DNA from 4 places in the Occultella kanbiaonis genome. Region 2 is predicted to be linked to each of the others. Evidence: predicted binding sites of a transcription regulator. Region 2 holds the regulator's gene; each other region holds the start of a gene.
The links. Region 2 encodes LexA, which represses DNA repair genes until DNA is damaged. Its sites were predicted from a motif close to TCGAACANNTGTTCGA; they were not measured.
Positions count from the first base shown of each region.

Region 1: GKS42_RS01855 (HNH endonuclease signature motif containing protein) is a predicted target of LexA. The motif match lies at 3,827-3,842, and genes of this name have one in related genera.
Region 3: GKS42_RS12650 (HNH endonuclease signature motif containing protein) is a predicted target of LexA. The motif match lies at 4,295-4,310, and genes of this name have one in related genera.
Region 4: GKS42_RS25590 (replicative DNA helicase) is a predicted target of LexA. The motif match lies at 4,816-4,831, and genes of this name have one in related genera.

Region 1 is NZ_CP046175.1:433,609-440,952, reverse strand. It holds gene GKS42_RS01875 (extracellular solute-binding protein) at 1-705, opposite strand, end outside; gene GKS42_RS01870 (sialidase family protein) at 766-1,878, shown strand; gene GKS42_RS01865 (dihydrodipicolinate synthase family protein) at 1,875-2,864, shown strand; gene GKS42_RS01860 (FadR/GntR family transcriptional regulator) at 2,861-3,592, shown strand; gene GKS42_RS01855 (HNH endonuclease signature motif containing protein) at 3,853-5,865, shown strand; gene GKS42_RS01850 (nitroreductase family protein) at 6,202-6,831, opposite strand; gene GKS42_RS01845 (DUF4862 family protein) at 7,054-7,344, shown strand, end outside.
Region 2 is NZ_CP046175.1:2,114,872-2,122,215, reverse strand. It holds gene GKS42_RS09750 (P-loop nucleotide/nucleoside kinase family protein) at 1-263, opposite strand, end outside; gene GKS42_RS09745 (aldo/keto reductase) at 312-1,361, shown strand; gene nrdR (transcriptional regulator NrdR) at 1,494-1,967, opposite strand; gene GKS42_RS09735 (LysM peptidoglycan-binding domain-containing protein) at 2,134-2,832, opposite strand; gene lexA (transcriptional repressor LexA) at 3,132-3,755, shown strand; gene GKS42_RS09725 (L-lactate dehydrogenase) at 3,786-4,760, opposite strand; gene GKS42_RS09720 (hypothetical protein) at 5,001-5,666, shown strand; gene GKS42_RS26785 (hypothetical protein) at 5,657-5,782, opposite strand; gene GKS42_RS09715 (hypothetical protein) at 5,799-6,071, shown strand; gene GKS42_RS09710 (ATP-dependent DNA helicase) at 6,085-7,344, opposite strand, start outside.
Region 3 is NZ_CP046175.1:2,738,816-2,746,159, reverse strand. It holds gene GKS42_RS12665 (hypothetical protein) at 1-333, shown strand, start outside; gene GKS42_RS12660 (nucleoside deaminase) at 374-823, opposite strand; gene GKS42_RS12655 (nitroreductase family protein) at 999-1,592, opposite strand; gene GKS42_RS12650 (HNH endonuclease signature motif containing protein) at 1,736-4,243, opposite strand; gene GKS42_RS12645 (chloramphenicol phosphotransferase CPT family protein) at 4,512-5,246, shown strand; gene GKS42_RS12640 (ABC transporter substrate-binding protein) at 5,330-6,355, opposite strand; gene GKS42_RS12635 (ABC transporter ATP-binding protein) at 6,451-7,272, opposite strand.
Region 4 is NZ_CP046175.1:5,574,005-5,581,348, forward strand. It holds gene GKS42_RS25575 (DinB family protein) at 1-194, opposite strand, end outside; gene GKS42_RS25580 (class I SAM-dependent methyltransferase) at 249-899, shown strand; gene GKS42_RS25585 (phosphotransferase) at 1,015-1,824, shown strand; gene GKS42_RS25590 (replicative DNA helicase) at 2,086-4,701, opposite strand; gene GKS42_RS25595 (MATE family efflux transporter) at 5,100-6,446, shown strand; gene GKS42_RS25600 (AfsR/SARP family transcriptional regulator) at 6,625-7,344, shown strand, end outside.

The DNA.
Region 1 (7,344 bases), 1.7 Mb from region 2:
CTCGGTCAGGTCCTGGCGGAAGATCGGGGCCGACGTGCGCGACATGCCACGGGGCACCGGGACCGCGAAGATCTTGCCGTTGAAGCGGGTGTCCGGCCAGGACTGGGACGGCAGGTTCGCCAGGAACGGGTAGTCGAGCACGGCGTCGCCCGAGAGGTATTCGGTCAGGTCGAGGCAGGTGGCCTCGAGCAGGTCCGGTAGCTGGGCCACGTCCTTCGGGATGTTCAGGATGTCCGGGATGTCCCCGCCGGCGATGCGGGTGGCGAACTTGTCCTTGTACTCGTCGTTGGAGGACATCGAGATCTCGAGTGGCGAGCCGATCCGTTCCTCGACCGCCTGCCAGAACGAGTTGGCGTCCCGGGTGGGTGGGATGGCGCCCGGGATGTTGGTCATGAAGCTGATGACCTCACCGTCGCCGAGGGCATCGGAGATCACGCGCTGGGGGTCCGAGGGGTAGGCGCGGAACCCCTCGTTCATCCCTTCCGCGGCGGCCGGGAAGTCCGCGGTGGCACCCTCGAACCGTTGGTAGGTCGGCAGCTCGACGGTCGCACCTCCACCCCCTCCTCCGCCGCCGCCGCCGCTTGGCGACCCTTCACTGGAACAGCTGGCGAGCACGCCGCCGCCGAGGGCCGCGACAGCTGCGGCAACCCCGCCCTTGAGCACGGTGCGTCGGTCTGCCTCTAGGAACTTCAATGAACGCGACATCCGGTTCTCCTTCGGACCTGGACTGGTACAAGACCGAGCCACTATGACATAGTACGTCCCATGTCCTCAAGAGCCCAGATCTCTGGTGCCGCGCCGGCTGCGAACGGGCAGGAGCTCTTCGCAGCGGGCACGCTCGGCTATGCCTCGTTCCGGATCCCCGCCCTGATCGCGTCGGGTCCACACCTGCTGGCGTTCTGTGAGGGACGCCGCGACTCCGCCGGCGACACCGGTCGGATCGACGTGGTGGTGCGACACTCCCCCGACTCCGGTGCCACCTGGGCACCGATGACCGTGGTGGCCCGGCGCCCGGACCACACGACCGGCAACCCGATGCCGCTCCTCACCGCGGCAGGCGAGGTCGTCCTGCTGACGGTCACCAACGGGGCGACGGTGTCCGAGTCGGACCTGATGCGCCCGGGGGTCAGCGAGGGCGACCGGCGCCGCGTCTGGGTGCAGCACGCACCGAGCCCCGGTGAACCGTTCGGCAACCCGATCGAGGTCACCGACCAGGTCCGGCGCCCGGACTGGGGCTGGTTCGCCACCGGTCCCGGTCACGGGCTCACACTCGCCAACGGTCCGCACCGCGGTCGTCTGGTCGCGGCGTGCACCCACTCGGTCCTGTCCGACGCGCCGGGTGACCATGCCTACGGTGGCCACCTGCTCCTCAGCGACGACGACGGTCACACCTGGCGGGTCGGCGCCGTCGACTCCGTACCGCGCCCGGTGGGTGCGGCTCTGAACCCGAACGAGGCCACTGCCGCGGAGCTGCCCGACGGCGTCGTGTACGTCAACGCACGCAACCAGGCTCGCGTGGGCGGTCGCCTGGGCGCGTGGTCCGAGGACGGCGGGGAGTCCTTTCGGGCGCCCTTCCGTCAGCACCCGGAACTGGCGGTCCCCGCCGTCCAGGGCAGCATGCTGGCCACCGGCGCCGGCGTGCTCTGGCTGATCACCCCGGGGCATCGAACCGAACGCCGGGACGTCACGCTCTGGCGCAGCGGCGACGCCGGCGTCACCTGGACCCGCGGCCCTGTGCTGCACGAGGGTCCCGGGGCCTACAGCGACCTGACGCTCCTGGCCGACGGGTCGCTCGCGACCCTCGTCGAGTGCGGGTCGCGATCCGCGTACGAATCCATACGCTTCATCCAGTCCAGCCCAACGGAAGGTAACTCGTGACGAGCCATGGCCGCCTCGCCGGCGTCATCCCACCCCTGTGCACCCCACTCACACCCGAAGGGAGGGTCGACGAACCCTCACTGGACCGGCTCGTCGACCACCTCATCGAGGGCGGCGTGCACGGACTCTTCGTCCTCGGCACCACCGGCGAGGTGAGCGCACTCACCGATGCCCAGCGCGAACAGGTGGTGGTTGCCGCGGTGGCGCGTGCGGGCGGGCGGCTGCCCGTGCTTGCCGGCGCGATCGACACGGGTACCGAGCGGGTGGTGGACCAGGCTCGACGCGCCGCCGCGGCCGGGGCGGATGCCGTGGTGGTGACCGCGCCGTTCTACGCGGCGACCCATCACGAGGAGATCCGCCGGCACTTCGCCGAGGTCGCGGCCCGCGTGGACGTGCCGGTGGTGGCCTACGACATCCCGTCCAAGGTGGGCACCAAACTGTCGCCGGACACTGTCATCGAGCTCGCCGCCGAAGGTGCGATCGTCGCCGTCAAGGACTCCAGCGGCTCCGACGTCTCGTTGCGCGCACTGTTGTCGAGGCGATCCGCACGAGGCCTCGACCTGTCCGTCTTCACGGGGTCCGAGCTCACCGTCGACTACGCGATCGGGTTGGGCTGCGACGGCGTGGTGCCGGGTCTGGGCAACGTGGACCCGGCCGGCTACCGGCGCCTGTTCGATCTGGCCAGCGCGGGTCAGGTCGAACTGGCACGCGCCGAGCAGGACCGCCTCTTCGAGCTGTTCGGGATCACCAGCGTCGCCAGCAGGGCCGGGCGGTCGGCCACGTCGGCCGCACTCGGCGCGTTCAAGGCCGCCCTGGTGGAGTTCGGAGTGATCGCCGGAGCCACGCTGGCGCGACCCGGTATTCCCCTCGACGAGGCGGAGCGGGCGGGGGTCCGCGCACTCATCGCCGAGTTCGGACCGCGGATCGGTGAGAGAGTAGGGGCTGGAACGATCGGATCTGGAAGTGAGGAGCCCGTGGGGCAATGACGGCGCAGAGCGGAGCAGGACGGGCCTTGGCCAGCCAGGCCGTGACCCGGACCAGGATCCGCGACCTGATCGTCGAGCGCAGGCTGAAGGCCGGCGACCCGCTACCCACCGAGCCGGAGTTGATGGCCGAGCTCGGCGTCTCCCGGAACTCGCTCCGCGAGGCGATCAAGGCCATGCAGGCCGTCGGCATCATCGACGTGCGGCACGGCTACGGGACATTCGTCGGCTCGGCCGGCCTGAAATCCCTGGAGGAAGGGCTCGGCTTCCGGCTCACCCTGTCCGCGAGCGGGGACCTCGCCGACGTCCGGGAACTGCTGCAACTGCGGCGCGCCCTCGAGGTCGGTCTCGCCCGCGAGGTCACCGCGTACTGGTCCCAGGGCTCTCGAGCGCCGCTGGAGGCCGTGGTGGCGGAGATGGACGCGGCCGCGGCCGCGGGCCGGTACTTCCCGGATGAGGACTGGCGCTTTCACGCCACCATGTACGAGCCCTTGAACAACGGACTCATCCTCGACCTGCTCCGTGTCTTCTGGCGGACCTTCCAGTACGTCGACGACAAGCTGCCGGGCCCGCGTTACACGCCCACGGACGCCGTGAGCTGGCACCGGGAGATCTGCGATGCACTCGCCTCCGGCGAGCCCGAGCGCGTCGCCCAGTCCCTCGTCGACCACTTCGACGGGATCAGCGTTCGGCTCGCCGCAGCCGGGAAGTCCGGCACCACGAAGGACTGATCCCAGGCTCTCCCTCGCGATGTACCACTGCCGCCCGCTCCTGCGAGACGGGGCCGATGGGCTACACGCCCCCTGTGACATCTCCAGGGCGGGTGGCCGGACCTGTGGATCGTGTGGCATCCGGGTCGGGATCGACCGCCTTGGGGCCACTGTTCGGGGGTCTGATTCCTCGTTGTCCACAGTGGCTTGACAGCCCCTTGCACGGTTCTCGGATCCGCGTAGCGTGGTTCTCGCTAGCACGCGCGTTCGAGGATCGGGGGGTGAGGATGATGGACTGGACCACGGGTCACACGCGGGCCGACGGCGTGCCCGCAGACGGGACCAGCCCGGTCGTCGACCTCGCCTCGGATCCGCGGCACGAAGCGGGGCTTGGCGCCTTGTTGGGCGGGTCGTTGGACGACCGGCTCTTCGTGCTCGACTGCGTGACCGCGGCGTTCGCGGCCACGGACCGGTTCCAGGAGCAGCACGACCACACCGGTCGGGCACTTGGCGAGGCCAGTGTGCGGGCCCACCGCAATATCGAGATCCTGACCGGGCGGCGCCTGGACTGGCTCGCGGCCGAGCGGGCCGAGGGCCTGTGGGACCTGTCCGGCAAGGTCCGCACCTACACCCAGCACGTCGCGCGCACGCACAAGATGTCCTTCGCCCGGGCCTCGCGTGAGGTCCGGCTGGCCGACCGGTTCAGCAACGACCTGCCCGAGGTCCGCGAAGCCCTACGCACCGGCCAGCTCGGCATCGAGCAGGCCGGCCTGATCGCGACCGTCGCGGCCTCGAGCGCGGCGCGCCGGGCCGCGCTGCGGCTACCCGCACGCGGGATGACCACCACCACCCAGGCAGAACCCCAACCCGGCGAGACCACACCGACCGGTGACACCACGCAAGCCGGCCGAGCACCGCAGGCCGGAGACGCACCGGAGACGAGCGACGGGCCGGAGACGAGCAACGGACCGGAGACGGGCGACGGGCCGAAGCCGGGCGAGACCACGCAGACGGGCGATACCGCGCAGACAGGCGATACCGCGCAGACGGGCGAGGCCGACGGGGCTGCGGGCGAGGCCGGTGGTGAGGCCGACGCGGCCAGCGACGCGGCGGGCGAGGCTGTGAGCGCGGGTCCGTTCGATGCTGACGCGACCGCGGAGTCAGTGATCCTCACACTCGCGAGTGCTGGTTCGTTCGAGGACCTACGCGTGGTCTGCAAGTACTTCGCCGCGCTCGCCGACGCCGAGTCCGACGAGCGCGGCTACCGGGAAGCCTGCGAACGCGAGTTCTTCGACCTCGCCGCCACCACCGGCGGCTTCCACCTGTCCGGGTTCCTGACCGAGGAACACGGCCAACTCGTCAAGGAGACCCTCACCGCCCTCACCCCCGTCCCCGCCGCCGGGGACACCCGCACCGCCAGCCAACGTCGCGCCCAGGCGCTCGCCGACGCAGCACAACTCATCCTCAACCAGGGCCTGGCCGGCACCGGCCAATCCGTCCGGCCGCACATGGGCGTACTGATCAGCGCACCTGAGTTCGAACACATCCTCGCCACCAGCACCCACCACGGCTGGGGCACCGACACCCACGACACCGCAGCCGACCCCACCGGCGCCGAGCCCGGGAACACCGAAGCCGACCCCACTCGCGCCGAGGCCGGGGTGGAGCAGCCCGGGGCTGGGCAGCCCGGGGCTGGACAGCCCGCTGCGGAGCGGCCCGGGGCGGACATCCCCGACTGGGCACGCATGGACCCCGACGCAAACCCGGCCGATGCCTGCGACGCGCGGCCCGTGTTCGGCCGCGACCTACCGCCGCTGCGGCTCGGCACCGGCGGTCTGACCAACCTCAAGGCGCTCGAACACGTCGACTGGGCTGCGATCCTGTCCCAACCCCCAGCGACCTGGGCCGACGGCACCGGCCCCGTCCCGCCCTCAGTACTCCGCCGGATCGCCTGCGGCGGCGAGATCTACCGCGTCATCTTCGGACCCGACTCCGAAATCATCAACGTCGGACGAGCCCACCGCCGCTTCACCAACGCACGACGCCGAGCCATGGTCGCCAGAGACCGACACTGCACATACCCCGGCTGCGCCGCCCCACCACCACTGTGCGAGGGGCACCACTCCGTCGTCCACTGGGCCGACGGCGGCAACACCGACCTCAACAACGGCGCCCTCCTGTGCTTCTACCACCACCGCTACGTCGACACCCATCAGATCGCCATGATCTGGAACGGCGGCGAGTGGCAGTTCTTCACCAAGGACGGAGAACAGATCCACGGCCCCGGGCCATGACCACCCACACGCCCCAGGGCGTGTCGACCGCTCTGGCCGGCTTGGTCGCCATGCACGCCCCCAGCGCGTGCCGACCGGGGCTGCCCAGTGTGGTCGCCACACCGGCCCCAGGGCATGCCGACCGGGGCTGTCCAGTGTGGTCGCCACGCCGCCCCCAGGGCATGCCGACCAGGCTGTCCAGTGTGGTGGCCACGCCGGCCCCAGGGCATGCCGACCGGGCTGTCCAGTGTGGTCGCGACGACGATCGGGCCGGCGCGCTGTTCAGGACCGCCCATGCCGCCGCGTTCGGCCGGACCGAACTCCTCGATGGCGCAGCCAGACCCGTGACTCCTCCGTCTACCAGGAGTCGTGGTGGAGCACCGAGTCCACGCCTTCACGCGGCGCCGGTCGGAACGTCTCCCCGGTGAAGTACGCGGTCGGGAGCAGCACGCCCTGGCGCACGTGGGCGGGCACACCGAGCAGCTCGGCAACCTCGTGCTCGTACGGAAGATGCAGCGTGGTCCATGCCGTGCCCAACCCGCGGGCGCGCGCAGCGAGCGCGTAGCTCCACGCCGCCGGGAGCAGCGACCCCCACAGTCCCGCCTGGTTCCCCTCGGGAAGTTCGGGAGCCTCGATCGCGGCGATGGTGAGCACCGGAACCCGGCCCATGACCTCGGCGAGGTGGTCGGAGGAGGATGCGACGCGGGCCTGGGCGGCGACCCGGCCGGACGGGACGGGGCGGCTCGCCCGTTCGCTCCGATAGGCGCCGTAGGAGCGGGAGTAGAACTCACCGATGGCGGCGCGCTTCGCCTCGTCGGTCACCACGATCCAGTGCCAAGCCTGCCGGTTTCCGCCGCTCGGCGCCTGCAGTGCCACCTCGACGCACTCCCGGACCAGCTCGAAGGGGACCGGGCGGTCGAGGTCGAGGCGCTTGCGCACCGAGCGGGTCGTGCTGAGCAGTTCGTCCGGGGACAGCGGCAGCGTCATGTCTAGATCCTGCCCCCGCCCGGCCCGATCCTGCGGTCCGGGCTGCGATGGCTCACATCGCGGACGGCGGATCCCGGGACCACGACGGGCGAATGTGCCACGGCACGCGCCCAGGAAGGACCCTCGGATGCGGCCACGACGGTAGCGTGTCGCCGTGCAACGACACCACGCGCCGATCGCGTCCGCCCTTGACCACCACCTCCCGAATCGCGGGGCCGGACGATGACCGGGACCGGGCTCGTACTCGGCGCGTACGCGCTGTTCGCCGGCCGCGAACCGGACGAACTACCCGACGCCTACCGTGCCCTCGAGGGCCTCTCTGACGTGGATGCACTCGAGATTCCCCTCGAGAACGCGGTCGGCGCGACGCCAGGCTGGGAGGCGGGCGCCGACGGACTGCCGACGCTCGTGCCCGAGGGCTGGGATCTCGTGATCACCTGCATCCCCACGGTTGTGGGGCGACTGTCGGCCGATGCGAACTACGGACTCGCGTCGACGGACGCCGACGGACGC
Region 2 (7,344 bases):
TGCTCACGCGCCGGCTCCACCGCGTTGACGGCGTCGACCAGCACGCACTGGCCCAGGACGAGAACCCCCTCCGCGAGGGCCTCGACCACGACGTAGGCAGCCAGGCCGGTGGGTAGCGATCCGCCGGGGCCACCGACCCCGGCGCGCCACATGGCGGCCTCGACGGGGTCGACTGAGAGCACCGGAACCGTCAGCGCGCGGGCGATCCGGCCGGCCAGATGGGACTTGCCGGCGCCTGGCGGCCCGGACATCACGATCAGCATGCGCCCACGCTACGTGCCGCCACGAAGGGCGCACTACGCTCGGTGGCCATGACCACCGCGTTCCCGGCCGAGGACCGTTACGACCGGATGCCGATGCGCCGAGCGGGGAACTCCGGCTTGGACCTGCCGACCATCTCCCTCGGCCTGTGGCAGAACTTCGGCGTCGCCACGCCGATCGACCGCCAGCGCGAGCTCATCCATCACGCGTTCGACCGTGGTATCACCCACCTGGACCTGGCGAACAACTACGGACCGCCGGTCGGCGCCGCCGAGGAGAACCTCGGCGCCCTGCTGGCCAAGGACCTTCGGGCCCTGCGGGACGAGCTGGTGATCACGACGAAGGCCGGCTACCGGGCGGGGCCGGGACCCTACGGCGAGGGCGGCTCACGCAAGTACCTGCTGTCCTCGCTGGACGCCTCGCTGCAGCGGCTCGGCCTGGATCACGTCGACGTCTTCTACAGCCACCGGTACGACCCGAGCACACCCCTGACCGAGACGCTCGGCGCGCTCAGGACGGCGGTGGACTCCGGCCGCGCCAGGTACGCGGGCATCTCCTCCTACTCGGCGCAGCGGACCCGTGAGGCTCTCGCGGTCGCGGACCAGCTCGGGCTGCGCCTGAGCGTGCACCAGCCGTCGTACTCGATGATCAACCGCTGGATCGAGCACCCGGGTCCCGCCGGCGAGTCACTCCTGGACGTCGCCGGGGCGGCCAGGCTCGCTCTGGTGGTGTTCTCGCCGCTGGCGCAGGGCATGCTCACCGACCGCTACCTGGACGGCGTCCCCTCCGACTCGCGTGGCGCGAAGGGTGCCTCGTTGAAGAGGGAGTACCTCACGGCCGCCAACCTCGACCGGATCCGTTCGCTCAATGCCATCGCCGAGCGGCGCGGCCAGACGCTGGCCCAGCTGGCGGTGACGTGGGTGCTGCGCGACCCGCGTGTCACGACCGCCCTGGTGGGCGCGTCCAGCGTGGCCCAGTTGGACGACACCCTCGCCGCGCTCGACGCACCGAGCCTCACCAGCGCAGAACTGACCGAGATCGATCGGTACGCCCGCGACGGCGGCGTGAATCTGTGGGGCGCGCGCTCAAGCGACCTGTGAGGGGTACCGATCCGGCCCGATGCGGCGCGGCGTCCGCGTCTGCCGACGGCCCGGCCGGCGGACGCCCGCCGGGACCCGGTCGATGCTGCCGCCGGTGGTGCTGGCTTCCCCTCCAGCGCCACCGGCGGCGGTCTATGGGAGCGATTCCTCGCTCTGGTCCGGGCGGTCCACCCGCAGGGCGGCGATCGCGGCCTCGAAGTCCTCCAGCGAGGAGAAGGCCTGGTACACGCTGGCGAACCGGAGGTAGGCCACCTCGTCCAGCTCGCGCAGGGGGCCGAGGATGGTCAGTCCGACCTCATGCGCATCGATCTCCGCGACACCGTTGCTGCGGATCGTCTCCTCGACCTGCTGTGCGAGCAGGGCAAGGTCGTCATCGGAAACAGGCCGCCCCTGGCAAGCCTTGCGGACGCCAGAGATGATCTTGTCCCGGCTGAACGGCTCGACGGCACCGGAACGCTTCATCACGTTCAGACTGGTGGTCTCGACCGTCGTGAATCGCCGCCCGCAGTTCGGGCACTGGCGCCGCCGCCGGATCGCGGACCCGTCCTCGGCGGTCCGGGAGTCCACGACGCGGGAATCGGAGTGCCGACAGAACGGGCAGTGCACCGACGGATCCTTCCCACATCGTGGCCGTCGTTCCCGTGCACTACATGTGCGCGGATCACAACGGTGTAACTACTAGATGTAGGGAAACGTTAGGCGTTCGCGTGCCCAGATGCAAGCGACTTCGGGCACACGAGCGGCTTCGCCCTGCTGCCGGGCCAACAGTGGGTCAGCCGACGGGAACCGTGAGCGCCTGACCTGCCACCACCGTGGAGGTGGCGAGCGAGTTCAGCTCCATGATCTGGTCGACCACCACGCGCACGTCCGCGCCGGGTGCGGCGTGCTCGGCGGCGATCGCCCAGAGGCTCTCCCCGGGCGAGACGACCACCGTCGCCACCTCGGTGGGGGCGGCCGGCTCGGACGGGAATGCGAGGCCGAGGACCGACCCGAGCGCCGCGGCGACGACGAGTCCGAGCACCACGAGCACCCGGCGACCGCGGACCGTCAGCCGCAGCGGCGCATCGACGGCCGTGCGGGCCGGCTCGACCGTCTCGGCGGGCAGTGCGTCCGAACGGCGCACTGGCCGACGGACCGGCCGCACCGGGGCGCCGTCACGCTCGGGCCGCGCGAGCGGCACGGGCACCGGTGCCAGCGCGGGCGCCGAGGTGAGGTCGGGCAGGGCGGGCGCGAGTCGACGAGTCGGCGCCGGTGCGAGCGGGCCGACCAATGCCGCGGGCGAAGGCACCAGCGCGACCGCGGACGACCCGACGGTCGGGTGCGCACTCACGACCCGGGTCACCGGCCGGGCCGCCCCGGCGCGGCCCCCCGGCACCGCCGACAGGTGGCGACGACGTACAGCTCGGCCGCGCCGCGTCCCGGCGTTGGCACCCGCGCGGAGCTCGGCGTGGGGGAAGGCCAGTGCACTCATCGGGAGTCTCCTCGGTCGTCGCGGGTAGAACGATTGTTCGTCGAACGGCTGTACTGAAGGTAGCACGCGGCGATTCCGATGTCGACACGCCAGTCGAACACATGTTTTGCGGATCGGCCGATGACGCCTACTGTGGTCCTGAACACTTCGACAGCACATCACCGCCCTCTGACAATGGCGGAAACACAGGCCGAACCGACCATCAGGAGGAGACCGTGACCCGATCCAGCCGCTCCAAGTCCCCCGACCCGAAGGACACCCCCGGCCCCGACGGCCTCAGCGTGCGTCAGCGGCAGATCATGGGCTCCATCCGGTCGAGCATCGAGGCCAAGGGCTACCCGCCCACCATGCGAGAGATCGGTGCGGCCGTGGGGCTGGCGAGCCCATCCTCGGTGAAGTACCAGCTCAACCTGCTCGAACAGAAGGGGTACCTGCGCCGGGACCCGATCTCCACCCGCGCGATCGAGGTCATCGCGCCGGATGACGCCCAGTCCGTCCGCGGCGACATCGACATCTTCGAGGCGCCGGACCGGGAGGGCATCGATCCCGGTGCCGCGTATGTGCCGGTCGTCGGCCGGATCGCGGCCGGTGGCCCGATCCTGGCAGAGCAGGCCGTGGAGGACGTGTTCCCGCTCCCCCGCCAGTTGGTCGGCGAAGGCGATCTGTTCCTGCTCAAGGTGGTCGGCGAGTCGATGATCGACGCCGCGATCTGCGACGGCGACTGGGTGGTCGTGCGGCAGCAGAACGTCGCTGAGAACGGCGAGATCGTCGCCGCGATGATCGACGGCGAGGCGACCGTGAAGACGCTCAAGCGCTCCGCTTCGCAGGTCTGGCTGATGCCGGCCAACCCGGCGTTCTCACCGATCGACGGGAACGAGGCGCAGATCCTCGGCCGTGTGGTGAGTGTGCTCCGCTCGATCTGAGGTCGGGGTTCGGCTTCTGGGGCGCCCGGGTCAGAAGCCGAACTGCCGGGCGACGCCGCGGATCTCGTCCGCGCTGGCGCGCAGGCTGGCAAGCTCGGACTCATTGAAGTTGAACTCGAGACGCTCGCCCACGCCGTCGCGGTCCACGATCGACGGGACCGACAGGCACACGTCGGAGATGCCTAGGTAGTCCTCGAGCAGGCTCGAGACAGGCAGGATCGCACGCTCGGAACGCAGCACCGACTGGATGATCCGCACGCCGGCGAGGCCGATGGCGTGGTTCGTGGCGCCCTTGCCGTCGATGATCCGGTACGCGGAGTTCTTCACCTCGTCGGCGATCTCGGCCAGGTCCCCTGGGCTGAGCACGCCGGTGGCGGCCACGAACTCCCGCAGTGGCACCCCGCCGATGTTGGCGGCGCTCCACAGCGGGAACTCGGAGTCGCCGTGCTCGCCGACGATGTAAGCGTGCACGTTCCGGACCGCGATCCGGCTGTGTTCGCTGAGCAGGTACCTGAGCCGTGAGGTGTCCAGCACCGTGCCGGAACCGAACATCTGCCGCGGCGGCAACCCGGAGATCTTCAGCGAGGCGTAGGTGACCACGTCGACCGGGTTCGTCACCATCATGTAGATGGCGTCGGGCGCGACCTCCACCAATTGCGGCACGAGCGTGCGCATCAGGTTGATGGTCCGGTCCGCGAGCTCGATACGAGTCTGCCCCGGCTGCTGTTTTGCACCGGCGGTCACCACCACCATGTCCGCGCCGGCGCAGATCCCGATGTCGTCCGATCCCTCCACCGCACCCATGGGCATGAAGGCCATGCCGTGGGAGAGGTCGAGGGCCTCGGCCTCCACCTTGGCCCGGTTCACGTCGTACAGGACCACCCGGCGGGCGACGCCCCGGATCAGCGCCGCGTATGCGAGCGTGGCGCCGACCGAGCCGGCGCCGACGATGGCGAGGGTGGAGACCCCGGGAGGTGTGGTGGCGCGGTCTGGTGCCTGGGTCACGACGGGATTCCTCTCGTGGTGGATCGCCTTCGCGGTAACCCTATCCGGCCCACGGCGGGCCGCCCGATCAGGCGCCCGCGAGCCTGCCCGGCGACGCCCGGACCAGGTCGACGCGATCCGTGCTCACGAGTCCCGCCGATCGGTTCCTCAGCCTTCGATCGCGGTGTAGTTTCCACACCAGAGGGGCAACGTCGCGACCTTACCGCTGGGGAGCATGCGACCACGAGCAAGGAGAGTCGGATGGCTGGCAACCGTGCCTCGCGTGTGGTGTGCGCGGTAGCACTCGTGGTCCCCAGCCTCATCGCCGGTGCTGGAGCTGGTACGACCGGTCGCGTGGCGGGATCGGCCGGTCCCACCCTCGCGACACGGCCCGTCGAACGCGAGACGGCCGCGGCACGACCCTCGGAGTGGGACGAGGCGCAACGGATCCTCGTGGCGGAGTTCGGGATATCCGAGGAGCAGGCTCGCGCGAACGTCGAGTCGCAGGCTGCCCGGACGATGTTTCGCGAGGTCATTGTCTCGGAGCTTGGCGAGACGTTCGCCGGCTTCCGCTTCGACCCGGCTACGGGTGTCCTTGCCGTGCTCACGACGAACCCCGACCGCGACGTCACCACCGTCGAGCGACGCGCGGACCAGTACGGAGTTGAAGTCGGCGTCATAGGGGCGGAATTCTCCTACACGGATCTGGCGGAGCTCGCACGCCAGGCAACTGCCGGTGGACTAGGGGTGCCGGCCGAGGAGATCGTCAGTGCGCAGATCGATGACAAAACGAACACCGTCACGGTCTACGTTCTGCCCGAGCGACTGGCTGCACTGCAGCGCAGTGGCTCTCACGATCCGGTCGTCCGGCTGGCGGCCCACGTTGATGAGGCCGTCGACGAAGGGCGTGCCAGTGATCAGAACTGACCACCCGTGAGAACGGTCACGAGCGCAGTCCTCGCGAGCGTGAGCGTGGCAGCGGTGCTGGCTGGGTGCACCTCCGACCAGAGCCCGCCGACGCCCAGCCCAATGACCGTCGACATCTCGGAGCTCCACCCCATGACGATGCGCGAGGCGCTCGAGGAGCCCGATTACGGCGAACAGGTGCGCCTCGCCGTCACGCTCGTCACGGAGGGTGGTGTCCTGCTCCTGTGCGACGCCGTCGAAGACACCGATCCCGCACAGTGCGCAGACCCGAACGTCGAGATCGTCGGCGCGCCTCTGGAGGACCTCGACCTCGTCGAACGGTCCGGCGAGCGCAGCGGCGAGGTGGACCTCATCGTCATCCTCGTCGATGAGGACACGGCCGAGTACGTCTCGACCGCTCCCTGATCCGTTCGGAGTACTAGGAAGCCGCGAGCCGGCGCAGCGCCGCCCGGACCAGGCCGGGATCCGTGGTCGGCCACAGCGGCGGCAGCGACCCGGCCAGGAAGCTCCCGTAGCGGGCGGTCCGCAGCCGCGGGTCGAGAACGGCCACGACGCCCCGGTCGGTGGTACGCCGGATCAGCCGGCCGGCGCCCTGGGCGAGCAGGAGGGCGGCGTGCGTGGCCGAGACGGCCATGAAACCGTTGCCGCCTCCTGCCGCGACCACCTCGGTCCGGGCGGCCTTGATCGGGTCGTCCGGGCGCGGGAACGGGATCCGGTCGATGATCACGAGCTGGCAGGACTCCCCCGGCACGTCCACGCCCTGCCACAGCGAGAGCGTGCCGAACAGGGAGGTCGCCGGGTCGGCTGCGAACTGCTTGACCAGGGACGGCAACGAGTCCTCACCCTGGAGCAGCACCGGGGTGTCGAGGCGTTCACGCATCGCCTCGGCTGCGAGCTGCGCGCCGCGCCGGGAGGAGAACAGTCCGAGGGTCCGGCCCCCGGCGGCCTCGACCAGTTCGGCGATCTCGGTCAGGATCCGCTCGTCGGTGCCGTCCCGCCCGGGCGCAGGCAGATGCTTGGCGACGTACAGGATGCCCTGCTTGCCGTAGTCGAACGGTGACGCGACATCCACGCCGCGGTAGCCGCCGTCGGACAGGCCCACGGCGCGAGCCGTGGAGTCGAAGGTGCCGCCGAGGGTGAGGGTGGCCGACGTGAGCACCACCGCACGGTCGGTGAACAGCTCGGAGTTGATCGACCCGGACACGTTCAGCGGCGCGACCATCAAGCGGGAGCCCTCCCCCGGCCGCCGGCCGCGCTCGCACCACACGACGTCCCGGAGGTTGGCGACCCGGTCGGACAGGAGCCGGTCACACACCTCGAACAGGATCAGCATCGCGCTCTTGGCCATGTTCTTCGCGCCGGCCTGTTCCGGGCTGACGCTCGCGCCGGCCTCGGTGCGCATCGCGGTCATGGCCTCCCGGGCGCCGTCGGCGATCAGCCGGACCGTGCCGATCAGCGCCTCCGGCAGGCCGGCCTGCAGCCGTCCCTCGGGCACGCCCATGAGCTCGGTGCGCAGGGTGTTCACGGCGTCGTCCAGCCCGGGCAGCGCGAGCCCGGCATGCCGGCGGGCGAGCCGCGCGGCCCGGTCCACCGAGGACGCGGACAGCTCCACGGTGGACTGCGCGGTGACGCGGTCGGCCAGTTCGTGCGCCTCGTCGACGACCAGCACCTCGTGCTC
Region 3 (7,344 bases), 620 kb from region 2:
ACGCGCCCCGTCCTGGTGATCAACGGACTCGACATCGAGCTGTGCAAGCCGCGGCTTCGCCTTGCGTGGCACACGATTCAAGCGGTCGAGGTCCAGCCCGCGAGAGGTTGGCTGCGGACTCCTGCGATGGTGCTGCGGTTGCGCGTCGGCGTCAGCTCCGAGCTTCCTGGCCCGGCACGGTACTTCCACGGATGGGCACAGTGGCACCACCGGCGAGGGCGCGGCGTAGTCGTCGACGTCACCACCCTGGACACCCCTCTGCACACCATCGTGGAGGCCATCTCGACTGCGAGTGGCGGGTCTGTCCAGGTTCCCAGGACCGGCCTGCGCTGAGTCACCGCCACGCTCAGCGTCCGGCGCGGACACGAAGCCACTATTCGCCGATGTCCTCGTTCCACAGGGCCGGTTCGGCGGCGATGAAGTCCGTCATCATCGCGGTGCAAGCCGGGTCGTCGAGAACCACCACCTCCACCCCACGGGCGCGCAGGAGGTCCTCGCCTCCCAGGAACGTGCGGTTCTCCCCGATGACCACCCGAGGGATGCCATAGAGCAGGATCGCTCCGGTGCACATGTCGCACGGCGACAGCGTGGTCACGATGGTCGCCCGCCGATACACGGCCGCGGGTAACCGGCCAGCGTTCTCGAGACAGTCGGTCTCGCCATGGCGAATGGCGCTGCCGAGTTGGACACGCCGGTTGCGGCCGACGGCGAGGATCTCGCCGTCGGCGATGAGCGCCGCGCCGATCGGGATGCCACCCTCGGCGCGTCCTGCGCGTGCTTCCTCGAGCGCAAGGGCGAGGCCCTCGCCATCCGACAGGGACATGACGCTCCATTCGCAGGCGGGACCTCACCGAACTGGCGCGGTCGAGGTGTTCAATTCTCCACCAGACGTCACGGCGATCTCGCCACGACGTCGACACGCCACGCCTCATAGCCGACACCTCAGCCGCGATGTTCCCTGTCGCGACTCCAGGAGTCCGCGCTGACCCTTGTGCGGGCTACCAGCGCCCGCGGTGTACGACTTCGGCGTCCGGTCTGCGCTTTCGCGTCCGGGCCGAGAGCCCAGGTCGGTCGTCAGGGGCGGGATGCCCGACGGCGATCGCTCCGATCGGCTCGAACGTCGCCGGTGCGCCGAAAGTGCTCCGGAACGCCTCGTGCTCGGTCTTCGGGATTCCGAAGAAGCACGCTCCGAGACCCAGGTCGACCGCGGTCTGCAGGATCAGCAGCGACGCCATGCCGGTATCGATGTGCCAGAACGGTGCCGCCCAATGCTGCTGGTCTCGGGGCGTAGCGCCCTTGTCCCGCTCCTCGTATCGGTCGCGATAGATGGACTCGGAGGCCATCGGCACAATGATCGCGGGCGCGGTCCGCATACCCTTCAACCAGGCACTTGAGTCAACGGCACGTTCCGGCGGGGTGGTCACACGCCAGAAGGTCGCGACGTCATCCGGCATGTCGAGCACGAGGAAGGCCCACCCCTGGCTGAATCCGGCGCTCGGAGCCCGGACCGCATTCGACAGCATCCTCTCGATCGCCTCGTCCGGGATCGCCTCTTCCGTGAAGGACCGCACCATCCTGCGGCGGCGAACCACCTCTGAGAACTCCATAGCATGATCATGCCCGGTGATCCGGCGCCGCCGAGCCAGGGGGTCAAGGATCCGACGCAACTGCCGCGCATCGCGAACATCGCCGGCGTGGCGAGCGAGACCGGCCTGCTGCTGACGCTCGCTCTCGCTCAGTTCCAGGGCGGGTTGGTGGGGTGGATTTCGGTGCCGTCGGGTCGGTAGAAGTGCCATTTTCCGTTGTGTCGGGTCATGGTGATGTTGTGGGTGTGGATCCAGTGGTGGTGGTAGTAGCAGGCGAGGCCGGCGTCGTGGAGGTCGGTGTTGCCGCCGTCGGCCCAGTGTTTGGTGCCGTGGTGGGTTTCGCAGCGTTCGGGTGGGGCGGTGCAGTTGTGGTAGACGCAGTGGCGGTCGCGGGCGATGAGGGCGCGGCGTTGGGCGGCGGTGTAGAGGCGGTGGGCTCGGCCGTGGTTGAGGATTTCGTTGTCGGGTCCGAAGATGATGCGGTAGGTCTCGCCGGAGCAGCCGATGATGCGGTCGAGCAGGTCGCGGGGGACGGGGCCGGTGTTGTCGGTGAAGGTGGCAGGTCCCGCGGCGAGTAGCGCGGCCCAGTCCCGCCCGGCGGGTACGGCGATGCTGGGCACGGCGATGCCGGGCACGGCGATGCCGGGCACGGCGATGCTGGGCAGGGCCGTGACGTTGGTGCCGGGCACGGCGGTGCTGTTGGTGCCGGGCAGGGCGGTGCTGTTGGTGCTGGGCGTAGCGGTGCCGTTGGGGTCGGTGGTGGGTTGGCCGAGTGCTCCGACGGCCCGCGATTGGCAGTCGGGCAGACCGGTGGCCTCCGACGTGGGCGAGGGGGCGGGTGCTTGCGCGGGAGTGCCGGGCTCGCCTGCCGGGGTGGCCGGGTCCGTCGGGGTGGGCGTCTTCGCCGGGGCGACGGGTTCGTTGGTCCCGGGCCCTGGCGCGGCTGGGCTCGATGGTGTGGGCGTTGGTGTCGGAGCGTCGGGCTCGTGCGCCGGGTCCTGGGAGGTGACGGGGTTCGTCGGGGTGGGCGCTTGCGCGGAAGCGCCGGGCCCGCCTGCCGGGGTGGCCGGGTTCGCCGGGGTGGGCGCCTCCGCGGAAGCGCCGGGCTCGCGCGCAGGGTCGCACGGGGTGGTCGTGCTCGCCGGGGTGGGTGCTTGCGCGGGAGTGCCGGGCTCGTTCGCCGGACGGGCTGCCGTGTCCGTTGTGGTCGGGCCGGCGTTGCTGCGCGGGCTGTGGTCGGCCGGGTCATCGGTTGGGTCGGTGGTGGTGTCCAGGCCGGGTAGGGGTTCGGTGATCGGTCGCGGGGGCGGCGTCGGGCTGGCTGCCTCGGCTGCGTCGGGCGCCTCGCCGGTCGCCGAGTCTTCGGCTCCGGCTGCTTCCTCGGTCCCGGGGGCTTCCTCGGTTCCGGATCCACTGGTGGTCTGGGTGGTTTCGGTGGTGGTGATGATGTCGAGGAATTCGGGGTAGTTGATGAGGACGCCGAGGTGGGGGCGGACGGATCCGGAGGTGCCGACTTTGCCGTGGTCCAGGGCGGTGTGGGCGAGGTCGCTGAGGGCTTGGGCGCGGCGTTGGGAGGAGGTGCGGGTCTCTCCGGCGGCGGGCTTGCCCATGATCGCTTCGAGTGCGGTGCGTACGTATTGGCCGTGTTCGAGGGTGAGGAATCCGGCGAGGTGGTAGCCGTCCATGGTGCGGTCGATGTTGAGGTATTCGCGGTCGGAGGCGGCGTGGTGGGCCTTGTCGGTGGCGTCGGGGTCGGCGATCGCGACGAAGTGATCGACCAACCTGCGCAGGTCCTCCGGGGAGCGGGTGGCGGCGTTGGCGAGGAGGAACTCCTCGACCGTCTGCACCCGACCAGCACCAGCAGCGGCGGCAGCGCCCGCGGCGTCGGGGGCCGCGGTGGGGTCGGCCTCGTCGCTGGCATCGGCACTGCCGGTCGCGCCCTCGGCGCCCTCGGTGGGGTCGCTGGCCGCGGTCACGTCCGTGCCATCGCTGCCGTCGGTGCTGGTGCTGCCGTCGGTGCCATCGCTGCCGTCGGTGCTGGTGCTGCCGTCGGTGCCATCGCTGCCGTCGGTGCCATCGCTGCCGTCGGTGCTGGTGCTGCCGTCGGTGCTCGCCTCGGCTGTGTTGGGGTTGGTGGGGGTGGCGGGGTACTGCAGGCCGTCGACGGCGGCTTGGGTGGTGGTGGCCTTGAGCAGGATCTGGGCCTGGTCGATGCCGATCTTCCCGGTCCGCAACCAGGTCCGGGTCGCGGGCAGACTGTTGCGTAGCCCGGTGGCCAGGGTCGACATCCGGCGGGCGCTGGCACCGCTGATGCCGTAGGTCTTGGCCACGAAGTGCGGGTAGGTCCGGAACCCCTTGCTGGTGTCCCAGGTCCCGGCCTCGGACTCCAGGCCCATCCAGTCCAGCTGGGCACCGGTCAACGCCTGCGTGATCAGGTGCGTCCGCAACGCCGCGTGGCCCAGGAACCGGGACCCGTACCGGTCGGACTCGGTGACCGGATCCGCGGTCGCGATGCCCTGGGTGAGGGCCTCGATCGCGATCAGCTGATCCTCCAGCGACCCCGCCATCAGGTCCGCCAGAGACAGGTGCATCCGGGACGCGAGCGCCACACTCGCCCCCGATACGCCAGCACCGGTCGTGGTGGTGGTGTCGTCCATGTGTGCTCACCTCCCCATCGACGTCGAGTGGTCCGAAACACTGACTGGCATTCGTACGTCTGTTTGACTGCTTGACCTCCACTCTAGGACGTCCCACCGACAGCGCAAGGACCCCGATTTCCGTTGTGGATACACGGACATCAGCCCATCCAACCGACCCCAGAACGGGCTCCGAAGCACCCCGATGACCCTCCATCCACAGCGCCGATAGCAGGCCGGCGCAGATGTCGTAGGTTGGGGCTATGGCCCTCAGCGCGGATAGGTTCCGATGAGCACGGTCGTCATCCTCAATGGCGTTCCCAGATCCGGAAAGTCATCGATCGCGCGTGCGATCCAGGACGGCCTCGATGGCGTATGGCTCAATCTCGGCGTCGACGTGTTTCAGACTGCGACTCCCGCGAATCGCCAGCCCGGCATCGGGTTGCGGCCCGGAGGTGAGCGGCCCGACCTGGAGGACTACGTCGCGACTGCCTACCGCGCGATGTTCGCGTCGATCGCGGCGCATGTCCAGCGGGGTCTGAATGTCGTCACCGACGTCGGCCTGCACGATGACTACTCCGCGCCCCTCGCGATCCGGCGCGAAGCGGCAGAGATCCTGCAGGGCCTACCCGTGCTCTTCGTGGGCGTGCGCTGCCCGGTGGACGTCGTGCGCCAACGCCGCCGTGATACCTGGGGCGGGACCGGTGTCGCCGGGGTGGCCGACGTCGGCGGTCAGGCTGGCGTGCGCGGCACGGGGAGCTTGCCCGGTAGCACGGCCGGCGCCCGCACCGACGACCCGGTGCTGCGCTGGGAGCGCGCCGTCCACTCCCCCGGACGCTACGACCTCGAGCTGGACACCTCCCAGCTCACTCCGCAGGAGTGCGCCGAGCGGATCGCGGCGTGTCTACGGACCGCGACTCCCCTGTCGTCGGCAGCACCGCCTGGAACCGCCGCATCACCAGAGCCGGCCGCGCCCACCTCGTCGGCCGCACCACCGCCGTCGGCCTTCTTCGACCTGTCCTGACCCGCGACCAGCCCGCCGGAACGCAGAAGCGGGCCCCGGCCGTTCCCCCGAACAGCCGAGACCCGCTACCACCGCTGCCCGTGCTACTGCACGTTCGCGGCGGCCTCACTGATGGTCGTTGCGTAGTCCTCGAGGCCCCAGGTCAGGGACAGTGCGGTCGGCGGGGACATCGCCGCGATCAGGGCGTCCCCGGTGATGTTCGCGATCGCGCCGGCCTGCACGGCCGGAATGGCCTGGGCGTAGGACTGGGCCAGGAACGTCTCGACCTCGGCCTCGGTGGACGCGTAGTTCACGATGAGCTGGGCGTCGAGCTGATCGGTCTGCTCGTAGGACAGCGAGTACACGAACGTGTCACCGCCGGAGTCCAGTGCCTCGACCGACGGCGCACTCACCAGACCGAGGTCGAGCAGGAAGTCCACCCGCGAGTCCGCCGGCTTGTACACGTAGAACGTGCCGCCGATGTCCCAGACCGCCGCGACCGTGATCCCTTCGAGCTCCGGGTGCGCCTCGGCCACCGCGGCGACCTCCGCGTCCAGGTCCGAGATGACCGTCGCGGCCTCCTCGTCGAGCCCGAGGGACTGGCCGACGATCGTGATCAGCTCACGCCAGGGGGTCGTCCAGGGCGCGTCCGGGTAGGCCACCGTCGGCGCGATCTCGCTGAGCAGGTCGTACTGTTCCTGCGTGATCCCCGAGTACGGCGCGAGGATCAGATCCGGGTTGAGGTCGTCGATGTCCTCGTACGCCGGCTCCTCGACGGTCGCCGGGATGATGGTCGGCGAGGCGCCCTGCTCGTCCAGGGTCTCCGCGACCCAGGGCAGCAGGCCCTCGTCGTTGACGGCGTAGGTCTGCGCCTCGATGCCCGCCGGGACCACGCCGAGTGCCAGGGCGGCCTCGGTAGAGCCCCAGCCCAGCGTGACGACGTTCTCGGGCGCCTCGGTGATCTCCGTGGTGCCGAGCGCGTGCTCGATGGTGACGGTCTCCCAGTCCCCACCGGCCGCGCTGCCGCCGTCGGTCGGGTCGTCGCCGCTCCCGTCGCCGCCGGAGCACGCGGCGAGCGCGAGGGTGGTCAGGGTGGCGGCGGCCACCAGGTAGATCGGGCGTCGAGACACGGGACTCCTCAGGAGGATCAGGGGTGTTGGGGGAAATGACGATGGCGTCCGAAGAGGCACCAATCGAAGTCAGGCCGATGTAAGGCGTGCCTATCCTAAGGCGCGCCGGCGGGTGGTGGCAAAACCAGCTCCGGCTCGCTGCCGTGGAAGCGCCCGATCGGCACCACCATCGGCGAGCCGCACACGGGATCGGGAACGACCCGGGCGCGCAGCTTGAACGCCTGCGCGACGAGCTCGGGCGTCAGCACGTCGGCGGGCGAGCCGATCGCCTGCACCTGGCCCGCATGCATCACGACGAGGTGATCGGCGTACCGGGCCGCGAGGTTGAGGTCGTGCAGCACCATGACCACCGTGGCGCCACGGGTCCGGTTCAGCTCGTGCAGCAGGTCGAGCACCTCGAGCTGATGGGTCACGTCCAGGAACGTGGTGGGCTCGTCCAGGAGCAGGATGTCCGGGTCCTGGGCCAGCGCCATCGCGATCCAGACCCGCTGCGCCTGTCCGCCGGAGAGCTCCTCGACGCGGCGCGCGGCAAGTTCCAGGGTGTCGGTCGCCGCCAACGCGGCGGTCACGACGGCGTCATCGGTCGACGTCCATTGCCGGAACCACCCCTGATGCGGGTAGCGCCCACGGCCGACGAGGTCCGCGACCGTGATGCCCTCCGGCGCGGTGGGGCTCTGCGGCAGGATCCCGATGATCCTGGCCACGTCCTTCGCAGGGCGGTCGTGCACGGCGGTGCCGTCGAGCAGCACCTCACCCGCGCTGGGTCGCAGCAGCCGGGCGATGCCGCGCAGCAGGGTGGACTTGCCGCAGCCGTTGCCGCCGACGATCACGGTGATCCTCCCGGGCGGGATCTCCAGGTCGAGGTCATGCACCACGGGCGCGCCGTCGTACGCCAGCGACAGGCCCTGGGCGAGCAGGGTGTGCTCCGCCTTCGGCTCGCTCCCCTGCTCCCTGCCCGACGGCGGACCATGGGTGCCGTGGTCGGCGCC
Region 4 (7,344 bases), 2.2 Mb from region 2:
CCGAAGACCTCCCCCAGGTACTTCGACTCGCCCATCGACAGGTGCTTGATCAACCCAAGGAGGTTGGTGCCCGTGCCCGTCATCGGGCGACGCACGTCGTACTCGCTCAGACCCTCCAGTTTTGCCACCATCGCCTCACGCGCCCACCGCAGCTCGTCATGCAGCGCGGACTTCACCTCGTCGACGTCGGCCATGCCGCCATGATCGCAGGCCGCGGTTCCGCGGGCTGGGTTCCCTACCCTGTTGCGATGCGACTGCTGACAGCCCTCAACGACTTCAACGCAGCTCATCCGTGGTCGCACAACGACGCTTTCGTGGGTTTCGTGCTGAAGCACGCGCGAGCCGCCCGCCGCCGAGGCGGTACCGCCGCCGTGGACGTGGGATGCGGCACCGGCAATATGGTGGAGCGTCTCGCCGGAGTATTTCCCATGGTGATCGGAATCGAACCTGACGCCGAGACTCGCGCGATCGCTGCCCGCAGATTCCGCGACTCGACCACAGTTCGGATCGCCCAGCACCGTTTCGGTGAAGAGTCACACCAGCAGTACGACCTGATCCTGTTCGTCGCATCGCTCCATCACATGCCGCTCGGAGCATCGCTTCGCCGGGCCCGATCGGCACTGCGACCCGGCGGACGGATCGTCATCGTCGGGGTCGCGAAGGAGGCGCCCGGCGACTCCCTGCGGTCCCTGACATCTCTCGTGCTCAACCCCGTCGTCGGCGTGATGCGCCATCCCGCGCGGGCCACCCGGCCTCCCGCGCACATGCGGGCACCGACAGCCGAGGCGACTGACTCCTTCGATGACATCCGCACCGTCGCCAGCGAGGTGCTCCCGGGTGTCCGGATGCGCCGACGCTTGTTCTGGCGCTACACGGCATCGTGGGTGTCACCCGCGTGAGACCTGACCCGGTGCCCAGCAGCACCGGCACGATGCGCCACGCAACCCGAGTGACTAATGCCGCCGGGCAAGATTTCGGTTGCTTCCGGGCATTTACGCATGCGATGTTCGGACTGTGGACGACGCACAGGAGGCGATGGACGCAGCTGGGCGGGCCGCAGAGACCAACGCAGACTTTCGCCCGGTGACGGTCGGAAACGGCATCGTCACCCGTCCCGCGTCGGAGGTCAGCGACACGGCCCATAGCTACCTCACTCACCTCCGTGGCAAGGGACTTCGTTGCGTGCCAGACCCCCTCTCCGTCCGCGACGGTGTGGAGACCCTGTCCTACATCGATGGAGCCTCGGGTGGTGACGGTTGGTATCACCAGCACACCGAACAGGGACTCATGTCGGCCGCCCGGTTGCTGCGCACCATCCACGACGCCGGGCGCGATTGGAATCCGCCCGCGACGGCGGTCTGGGGTGCCGCGCCAGTGGCTGGTGACGAGGTCGTGTTCTGCCACGGCGACCCCGGTCCGTGGAACTTCGTCTGGCGAGATCAGGAAGCCGTCGGGCTCATCGACTGGGACTATCTCCACCCTGCACCGCGACTCGACGACGTCGCCTACGCCCTGCGCTGGTTCGCACCGCTACGCCGGGACGAGTTCGCCCTCGACTGGCACCACTTTCCGGTGGTTCCCGACCGGCGGCTACGGGTGCGAACTTTCGTCCGGGCCTACGGCGGCCTTCCCGGACTCGATGTTGGCGAGGCGGTCAGCGCCCGAATGCAAGCCACCTCAGATCTGATGCGCCGGCTCGCACAGGCGGGTAGCGAGCCGCAGCGAACCTGGGTGGCCGACGGTGCTCTGGATCGGGAGGCGGCCGAGATCGCCTGGGGGCGCGACCACAGTTCGGAGTTCGCTTACGACAGCGACGAAGAGTAGTTGCTTCGACATGCCACGCACCCGGCGCTGACCCGCCAACGCCCATACTCGTCGACCACCAGCAAAGCGACTGGATCGTCACGAGCATGACCTACGCCGGCCAGTGCGCGATCGCCTCGGTCTGATGGATCGGAAAGCTCCACACAGGGGCAACTCTGCTGGCCGCCGCGCCGTTCGTCGCGGCCTCTCGTCGTTCTGCCGAGTCACGGCGATGCGCTTGCAGTTCGATCACGATGTTCGGTCTTGACGAACTTCGGCAGGCTACTGCGCCATGTCGACGAACCGCGCGTAGTGCCCCTGGAAGGCCACAACGATCGTGTCCGTGGGACCGTTACGGTGCTTGGCGACGATCATGTCCGCCTCACCCGCGCGTGGGGACTCCTTCTCGTACATGTCTTCGCGGTGCAGCAGGATGATGACGTCCGCATCCTGCTCGATGCTGTTGTGGACGGCGATCCCGTTGGCAACGAAGTTGTGGGTGCCGACGACGGTCGCGTCGAAGACTTCCTGCTCGCCCTCGTCAGCGATGGCGACCACGGAGTCCCAGAGCAGGTCGTTGACCGCCATGATCTCAAGGTCCTCGTTCTCCAGGACGTCGGCGATCCGGCCGAGACGTGCACGTGAAGGCGCGTGCTTCCACATCGTGCTTCCGCAGAACTGAGTGCCCATCGCCGCAGCAAACTGTCGGTGCGACATGCCTCGGTCGGCCAGGACGCGGCGGACGTCCTGCCAGACCGCCTTGGGAACGGTGTCCACATTGGGGTTCGCCTGCTGGTCCCGGATGATGCCGAGCAAGGTAGCCGCGCTTTCTCCCCGTTCGCCGTGGACACCAATCTCCTGGAGGAACCGACGCTGATCGTCCATGCCTGAGAGATCCAGCGTGTAGCCGGGCCGATAGTCCCCCTTCACGACCTTCCGGGTACGGGTCGAGATCCCGAACCTCAAGAGCAACCGGCTCAGTCCGTCCACCAACTCGCGAGACGTCGAGGCGTAGTAGACGCGACCGCCTCGACCGTTCTTGTTCACGGTGACCGAACCGTCCGTTGCCCAGATGTGTCGAATGAAGAGGGCGATCTGCCGCTTCGGGAGCTGGAACACCGCCTCGGGGATGAACTTCTCGTGGCTACGACGCCCGAAGAGGTCGAACTCGTCCAACCACGCGGCGATCGGATTGCGGCGACCCCGCGCGAGCTTGAACGGAGCGGGTAGGCGGAGGGTTGTGCACCGCGCCACGGCGTACTCGTCGCGGACCGGTGTGATGCCAAACGCCGCCGCCGCGTAGGAGACCGCCTTCAGATTGGCCTCATCGATTGAGGCGTACCGAATCGGCTGACGGGCGACGAAGGAACCATCGCCGAGTAGGTGGGCCAGCATCACGACGCGCCGGTCGTCCCATGCGGCCTCTTGCTCAGGAGCAGGCACGTGTCGGGGCACACCGATCCGCGAGCCCGGCTCCAGTTCACCGAGCGGCTTCCAGCCCTCGTAAGTGAGGAACGGGTGGTTCGCGGTCGCGGTGATCTCCTTGCCGGAGGCCAGCTTCAGGCGGTAGACGCGCTTGGTACCCGTTGAGAACACGTGGGTCAGGTGCCGCCGCACGTACTTCAGCCGGTCGTCGAGTGCCCACACCGGGACATCCTTGACGCCCCCAGAGAAGAGCTCGCCCATGGTCACCTCGGCGCCGGTGTCCGCACGGAGGATCTTGGTGTCGGCGGTCAGACAGCCCGATTCGCGAAGGTCACTCATCTGCGGCTTCTTGTCGGTGCGCTGTTCGGAACCACGGTTGAGCTGCGAGATCGCGATGACCGGGACCTCGAGCTCCTTCGCGAGCAACTTCAGTGCACGGGAGAACTCCGAGACCTCCTGCTGCCGGGATTCCACGCGCTTCCCGGAGCTCATCAGCTGGAGATAGTCGATGACGACGAGCTTGAGGTCGTGACGCTGCTTGAGGCGACGGCACTTCGCGCGGATCTCCATCAGTGACATGTTCGGAGAGTCGTCGATGAACAGCGGCGCCTCGGACACCCGGCCCATGGCGCGCGCCATCCGGGTCCAGTCCTCGTCGCGCATGTTGCCCTTGCGCATGTTCTGCAGCGGCACCTGTGACTCCGCGGAAAGCATGCGCATCGCGATCTCGTTACGGCTCATCTCCAGGGAGAAGATGACAGAGGTCTGACCGTTCTTGATTGATGCCGCACGGGCGACATCGAGTCCCATGGTCGACTTGCCCACAGCCGGTCTGGCCGCCAGCACGATCATCTGCCCGGGGTGCAGACCGTTGGTGAGTGCGTCCAGGTCGGCAAACCCGGTGGGCACCCCGACCATCCCCTCGCCGCGGTGGGAGGCTGCGTCGATCTCCTCCATGGTGGAGTTGATGACATCCTTGAGGGGGACGTAGTCCTCGGCGGTGCGCCGCTCGGTGACGGCGTACACCTCCGCCTGGGCGGTGTTCACCAGCTCGTCGACGTCCCCGCCGTCGGTGGCGTAGCCGAGCTGCACGATCCGGGTACCGGCATCGACCAGGCGCCGGAGCACCGCGCGCTCGCGCACGATCCGGGCGTAGTAGCCGGCGTTCGCGGCCGTCGGCACCGAGGACAGCAGCGTGTGCAGGTACGGGGCGCCGCCGATGCGGGTGAGTTCGCCGCGCTTGGTCAGTTCGGCGGAGACCGTGACGGCGTCGGCCGGCTCGCCGCGGCCGTACAGGTCGAGGATCGCGTCGTAGATGACCTCGTGCGCGGGCCGGTAGAAGTCGGTGCCGCGGAGTACCTCGACCACGTCGGCGATGGCGTCCTTGGACAGCAGCATGCCGCCGATCACACTCTGCTCGGCTGCCACGTCCTGCGGTGGGGTGCGCTCGAAGCTCTCCCGTGCCGGCGACATCTCGGTGACGCTCACCGGGTCACCGCCCGAACCTGGTCAGTTCCGACGAACGGTTCGAAAGCCATCGTGTGGACCGCCTCCCCTGCCTCTTCAGAACCGGCTCTTCGAGCCCTGTCGAACATGTGTATCGGTGACCCCTGACAACGCCTGCCCCACCGCCTGCGGCGATGGCCACTCCGGCACACCCGCGTGACCGTATGCCTCCCACCGTGCCCCCCACAACTCGATGGTGCGCCAGCCTGGGGACGAACACCCCCTAGGCTGTGGACAGCATGTGGATCACAGCGGAAAAGGTTGTGCACAGGCTCCATCCACTGGTGTGGATAACTTCTGACATCGCTGGAATTACAACGGATTCGCTGTACCCACGGTGTGCATAACAATTACTCGGAGGATCGGTGGACGACACGCCGGGCGTACACGCCGATGAGCGTCGGGCCCTCGATCGGCGCATCCTCTCCCTCGCGGTCCCCGCACTCGGCGCGCTCGTGGCCGAGCCGCTGTTCGTGCTCATCGACTCCGCCGTCGTCGGCCGCCTGGGCACCGCGGAACTCGCCGGGCTGACCATCGCCTCGACGGTTCTGGTCACCATCGTCTCCATCTTCATCTTCCTGGCCTACGCCACCACGGGCGCCGTCGCCCGGCGCCTCGGCGCGGGCGACACCAAGGGCGCCCTCGCCGTCGGGCTGGACGGCATCTGGCTTGCGCTCGGGCTCGGCGCGGTGACCTGCGCCGTCGCGATCGGAGTCGCCGAGCCGATCGTCACGGCACTCGGCGCCTCGGCGGACGTGACTCCCCACGCGGTCGCGTACCTGCGCTCGTCGGCGCCGGGGATCCCCGGGATGCTCGTGGTCCTGGCGGCGACCGGGGCCCTGCGGGGCCTGCAGGACACCCGGACCCCGCTCGTCGTCGCGGTGGTCGGCGCGGTCGTCAACACGATCGGGTCGATCACGCTCGTGTACGGCTTCCACATGGGCATCGCCGGGTCCGGCCTGGCGACGGCGCTCACCCAGCTCGGCATGGGAGCGGTCCTCGCCGCGATCGTGCTCCGGGGCGCCCGGGCCCGCGGCGTCGGGCTGCGACCCCACCCGGCCGGGATCATGGCGAACGCCCGCGCGGGCACCCCGCTGCTGATCCGGACCCTCACGCTGCGCGCGGCGATCCTGCTCACCGTGGCCACCGCCACGAAGCTCGGCGATGCCACGCTTGCCGCGCACCAGATCGTGAACGCGGTCTGGGGGCTGACCGCGTTCGCCCTGGACGCCCTCGCGATCGCCGCCCAGGCACTCGTCGGGCACGGCCTCGGCGCCCGCGACGTCGGCCAGGTCCGCGCGGTCACCCGGCGTTGCCTGCAGTGGGGCATGGGCGCCGGAGCCGTCATCGGCGTCGCCATCGCCGGACTCGGATGGCTCGTCACGCCGCTGTTCACCTCCGACCCGCAGGTACAGCGAGCCGCGGCCATCTCGCTGGTGGTGATCGGTCTCCTGCTGCCGCTGGCCGCGTGGCCGTTCGTGCTCGACGGCGTGCTGATGGGCGCGGGCGACGGCCGGTTCCTCGCATGGGCCGGTGTGATCACCCTGGTCACGTACCTGCCGATGGTCGGAGCGGTCTGGCTCTGGGCGCCCGACGGCGCAGCGGGGCTCGCGTGGTTGTGGGTCGCCTTCGCGGGTGGGTTCATCGGGGCGCGCGCCATCACCACGGGTCTGCGAGCGCGGGGGACCGCCTGGATGGTGCTTGGCGCATAGCGCACACGCCGACGCTCGGTCGGCACACCGAGCAGGAGTGCGCCCGGCGCCCAGCACGACCTCGGGTATCACGACAGCCGCTTCGGCCTCTCTTCAGGGTGAGACGGGGCGCCCGAACGGGCACCCCGGCGGGCCCGACCGGCCTATGCTCAGAAACGTTCCGACCGGGAGGCTACCCGTGGCCGAAGGCGTCCGACTCGATGACCTGGCACCGGCCTCGCTGTCGCGCGTCCCCACGGCCGGCGGAGTGCCCCGACCGGCTCTGCTCCGGGCCCTCGACGGGATCAGGGCGGCGCGCCTCGGGCTCGTCGTGGCCTGGCCGGGAACCGGCAAGACCACCCTGATGGCGCGCTGGGCCCGAAGCCAGGGCGGACTCGTGGCCTGGTGCCGGCTGACACTCGCAGACGCGGACCCGCGCGCGCTGATCCGTACCCTCGCGGTCGCCGTCCGCACCGTCGGGACGGCCGGCGCACCCGAGCCCGGAGCGGTGGCCGCACCCGAGCCGCGCGCCGTGCCCGGAACCGAGCCGCGCGCGGTGACCGTACCGACGAACAGGCCGCGCGAAGGCACCAGCCGACACCCCGCCGTCGAACCGACCAGCGCGCACGGCGTGCTCCACCTCGTCGACCTGCTCCCGGCGCCGCTGCTTCTCGTCCTCGACGACGTCCACCACATCGTCGGCACCCCCGCCGAGGCCGAGCTGGAGACCCTCATCCTCGGCACCGGTGACCGTCTGAGGATCCTGCTCGGGTCCCGGACCATGCCCACCCTGAACCTGACCCGCTCGGAGATCCCGGCGCCGGTCGTGCTCACCGGACGCGATCTGCGGCTCCGCATCTGGGACACCGACGCCCTCATGCGCTCGGCCGGGGACGAGCCGCTCCCGCTCGACGACCTG